DNA from 2 places in the Paenibacillus sp. FSL F4-0100 genome. Region 1 is predicted to be linked to the other one. Evidence: predicted binding sites of a transcription regulator. Region 1 holds the regulator's gene; the other holds the start of a gene.
What was found. The regulator Rex, encoded in region 1, represses fermentation and respiration genes when NADH is low (regulators of the CRP and FNR family bind a similar motif). The targets are predictions, from matches to a motif close to TTGTGAAATATTTCACAA.

Region 2: pflB (formate C-acetyltransferase) is a predicted target of Rex. The motif match lies at 1,023-1,040, and genes of this name have one in related genera.

What each region holds. Positions count from the first base shown of each region.
Region 1 is NZ_CP150303.1:2,693,978-2,696,183, forward strand. It holds gene dinG (ATP-dependent DNA helicase DinG) at 1-442, shown strand, start outside; gene MHH48_RS12025 (redox-sensing transcriptional repressor Rex) at 515-1,180, shown strand; gene MHH48_RS12030 (amidohydrolase) at 1,155-2,206, shown strand, end outside.
Region 2 is NZ_CP150303.1:2,528,649-2,530,854, forward strand. It holds gene adhE (bifunctional acetaldehyde-CoA/alcohol dehydrogenase) at 1-796, shown strand, start outside; gene pflB (formate C-acetyltransferase) at 1,116-2,206, shown strand, end outside.

The DNA.
Region 1 (2,206 bases):
TACCAAGTTAATCCGGAGATTCCAGGATAGCAGCGCTTCGGTCCTGCTGGGTACGAGCTCCTTCTGGGAAGGGGTAGACATACCTGGTGAGGCGCTCACTTGCCTCGCGATCGTCCGGCTGCCGTTCCAGCCGCCGAATCATCCCTTGGTCGAAGCCAAGAGCGAATTGCTGCAGCAGCAGAAGAAGAACCCGTTCATGAAACTTTCGGTTCCGCAAGCGGTCATTCGCTTCAAACAGGGATTTGGCCGACTGGTGCGGACCGCGCAAGATAAGGGGATTGTCATTGTCTACGATACCCGGGTCATTGAATCCTATTACGGGAAATATTTCTTATATTCTTTGCCGGGGCCGAAGATGGAGCACATGCCGACAGAGGGGATCGTTCCCCGAATTTCGGAATGGCTGCAGGAAGAGGCAGGCATAGAGAACCAAGCTGAATAAAAGTGAAACAATGAACGAAATGATCTGTCACAAAAAAATGTAGTTATTAACCTATTATTAGGGGGAGCATGAATGAAATCGGAAAAAATTTCGGAAGCCGTGGTCCGCAGATTGCCTGTATACTTGCGCTATTTGAATGAGCTTCAGAAAAGGGAGGTCTCCACGGTTTCCTCCCAGGAACTGGGACAAAAACTGGACCTCAATCCTGCTCAAATTCGTAAGGACCTAGCGTATTTCGGTGATTTTGGACGGAAAGGGATCGGATATGACGTATCTTATCTGATCGAGAAAATTCGCCAGATTCTAAAGCTGGACCAGAAGATCAATGTCGCATTGATTGGGGCCGGTAATCTTGGACATGCATTATCGAATTACAATGCATTTCTAAAGGACAATATGAAGATTGTGGCGGTTTTCGATTCGTATTCTCCCAAAGTTGGTATGAAAATTAACAATTTGGTCGTACAGCCGATGGAGGAACTGGAGAAGACGGTTCATGAGTACGGCATTCGTATCGGGATAATCACCGTTCCGGATTTTGAAGCGCAGAATGTAGCCAATCAGCTTATCGCCGCAGGCATCGAGGCTATCCTGAATTTTGCGCCAACCATCCTGAAAGCCCCATCCCATATCCGGATTCATACGGCTGATTTCACTACGGATTTGCAGAGTTTGGCCTATTATTTGGATAACGGCAAGGAGGATGCAGCACATGACGACAACGAAGTGGATGGTTAAGAACGGAACGTTTGCGGTACTAGAGGAAGGGAGATCCGTGCTACGCGGATATATGGTTGTGGAGAATGACCGGATAACCTATCTGGGTGAAGAAGAGCCAACCGTCCAAGAGGGAATAGAAGTTATCGATGGAACTCATCTGTTTTTCCTACCGGGGTTAGTGAACACGCACGGACATGCGGCGATGTCCCTGCTCCGCGGTTATGGCGACGATCTGGCACTGCAGGTATGGCTTCAGGAAAAAATGTGGCCTATGGAAGCCAAATTCACGGCCGACGATGTATACTGGGGAACCGCACTCTCCGTGCTGGAGATGATCAAAGGCGGAACCACGACATTTGTGGATATGTATGATCATATGGATCAGGTTGCCAAGGTTGTGCAGGACTCAGGAATGCGCGGCGTTCTAATGCGCGGCGTCATCGGATTATGTCCGCCTGAGGTGCAGCAGCAGAAGCTGGATGAGGCGGTGGCATTCGCGAAAGACTGGCATGGCAAGGCTGACGGGAGAATTACGACGATGATTTCACCGCATGCACCTTATACGTGCCCCCCGGATTTCATCGAAAAATTCGTTCAGGCATCGCATGATTTGAATCTGCCTTTGCATACGCATATGTCCGAAACGGAAACGGAAGTAGCTCAGAATGTAAAAGACTACGGACTTCGCCCTGTTGCCCATTTGGAGAAGCTTGGCATGTTCTCCCGGCCAACGCTGCTTGCGCATGCCGTCCATCTGACCGATGAAGAAATCGAAATCCTGGCCAAGCATCAAGTTATGGTGTCGCATAATCCAGGAAGCAATTTGAAGCTTGCCAGCGGCATTGCACGCGTGCCTGCACTGCTGAAAGCTGGGGTCACCGTGTCATTGGGTACCGATGGACCTGCGAGCAATAATAATCTGGATATGTTTGAAGAGATGCGACTGGCTGCACTGATCCATAAAGGTGTAAGTGGGGACCCAACAGCCATTCCAGCATCCGAAGCGCTTCGGATGGGAACAGAGTATGGAGCCCGATCGGCGTT
Region 2 (2,206 bases), 170 kb from region 1:
GTCGGGAACCGGCTCGGAAGTGACTTCGTTTGCCGTCATCACGGACAAAGGGCTAGGGAATACCAAGTACCCGCTGGCTGATTATGAGCTGACACCGGATGTGGCGATTATCGATCCGGAATTTGTATACACGCTGCCTAAAACAGCGGTAGCCGATACCGGTATGGACGTTCTGACACATGCTATTGAAGCCTACGTATCGGTGATGGCCAGCGATTATACGGATGGGCTTGCCATCAAAGCCATACAGCTGGTGTTCCAATATCTTGAGCAGTCGGCGCTGACCGGCGACAAACTCGCCCGCGAGAAAATGCATAATGCTTCGACGCTTGCCGGCATGGCTTTTGCGAATGCGTTCCTTGGCATCAACCACAGTCTTGCGCATAAGTGGGGCGGCCAGTATCACACGGCACACGGACGCACCAATGCGATCCTAATGCCTCACGTCATTCGTTACAACGCCAAGAAGCCAACAAAATTCGCGGCATGGCCTAAATATACCCACTTTGTGGCTGATGAGAGATATGCTGAAATCGCACGGATTCTCGGGCTGCCGGCAAGAACAACGGAAGAGGGCGTGAACAGTCTGATTGGCGCGATCCGGGAGCTGAACAGCAAGCTCGGTATCGAGGAGTCGTTCCAGCAGCTTGGCATCGATCCTAAAGATTTCGAGAAAAATGTTGAGCATTTGGCGGACCGGGCTTTTGAAGACCAGTGCACAACGAGCAATCCGAAGCTGCCGCTGGTGACAGAGCTCGCAGAAGTTTACCGCAACGCATTCTACGGTCGGTTCTAAATAGGATAGGCTCTGAATGCCGATCATGAAGATCCGGGAATATGTTGAGGTAAGTGATGCAAGACCAGACTCGGAGTGATAAAAATCACGGGAAAAGATAACTTTGTGATTAATATCACAGATGCGAGAGATCAACAGGACTACAATAAAGGTGTAGCAAGAAGCTGAATCTCAGGTCTTTGATAAAGAAGCTTGAAGGTACAAGGCGGGGTAGTGGCATCATTGATCGTGAAAATAATCACATTTAAAGATCTGAGATAGATCAAGGTGTGGCCTCGCCTGTCCTTGCAAGCCCCAGCAAATCTAGGAGGGATTCAATATGTCGGTGATTGAAAAAGAAACAGGCTGGAAAGGTTTTAAATCAGGTAAATGGACCAAGCAAATTGACGTTAATGATTTTATTGCAGAGAACATTACTCCCTATTATGGCTCTGATGAATTTTTGGCAGGACCCACGAATAACACCAAAGCACTGTGGGATATCGTATCGGATTTAACCAAGAGAGAACGGGACAACGGTGGGGTACTGGACGTGGATGTCCATACACCTTCAACCATCACTTCTCATCAACCTGGCTATTTGGATAAGGATAAAGAACAGATTGTCGGCGTTCAGACCGATGAGCCGTTCAAGCGTTCGATCCAGCCTTTTGGCGGGATCCGGATGATGATTGATGCGTGCAACGCATACGGCTTTGAAATGCCGCAGGCCGTTGTAGATATCTTTAACGGCATACGCAAAACGCATAACCAAGGCGTGTTTGATGCCTATACTCCAGAGATGAGAGCAGCGCGCAAGGCCGGGATTATTACGGGACTTCCCGATGCGTACGGTCGCGGACGTATCATTGGTGACTATCGCAGAATATCACTATACGGTGTAGATGCTCTTATTCAGGACAAATTGAGAGAACTCGGTGAGCTTGAAGTGGATGCCATGGATGAGCCGGTCATCCGTTTGCGGGAAGAATTGTCTGAACAAATGCGGGCCCTCAAGGAACTGAAGGAAATGGCGGGTATGCACGGTTTTGACATTTCCAAACCTGCAAATACGGCGAAGGAAGCATTCCAATGGTTGTATTTCGGTTATTTGGCCGCGATCAAGGAGCAGAACGGTGCTGCGATGTCGCTTGGCCGGGTATCCTCTTTCCTTGATATTTATATTCAACGGGATCTGGCTGAAGGCAAGCTAACGGAAGAAACAGCTCAGGAACTGGTCGACCATTTCGTTATGAAACTTCGGATCGTGAAATTCCTGCGTACGCCGGATTATAACGAGCTGTTCAGCGGAGATCCAACGTGGGTAACGGAATCCATCGGCGGCATGTCGATAAACGGTGAGACGAGAGTGACCAAGAACAGCTTCCGTTTCCTGCATACCTTGTATAATTTGGGACCTGCTCCAGAACC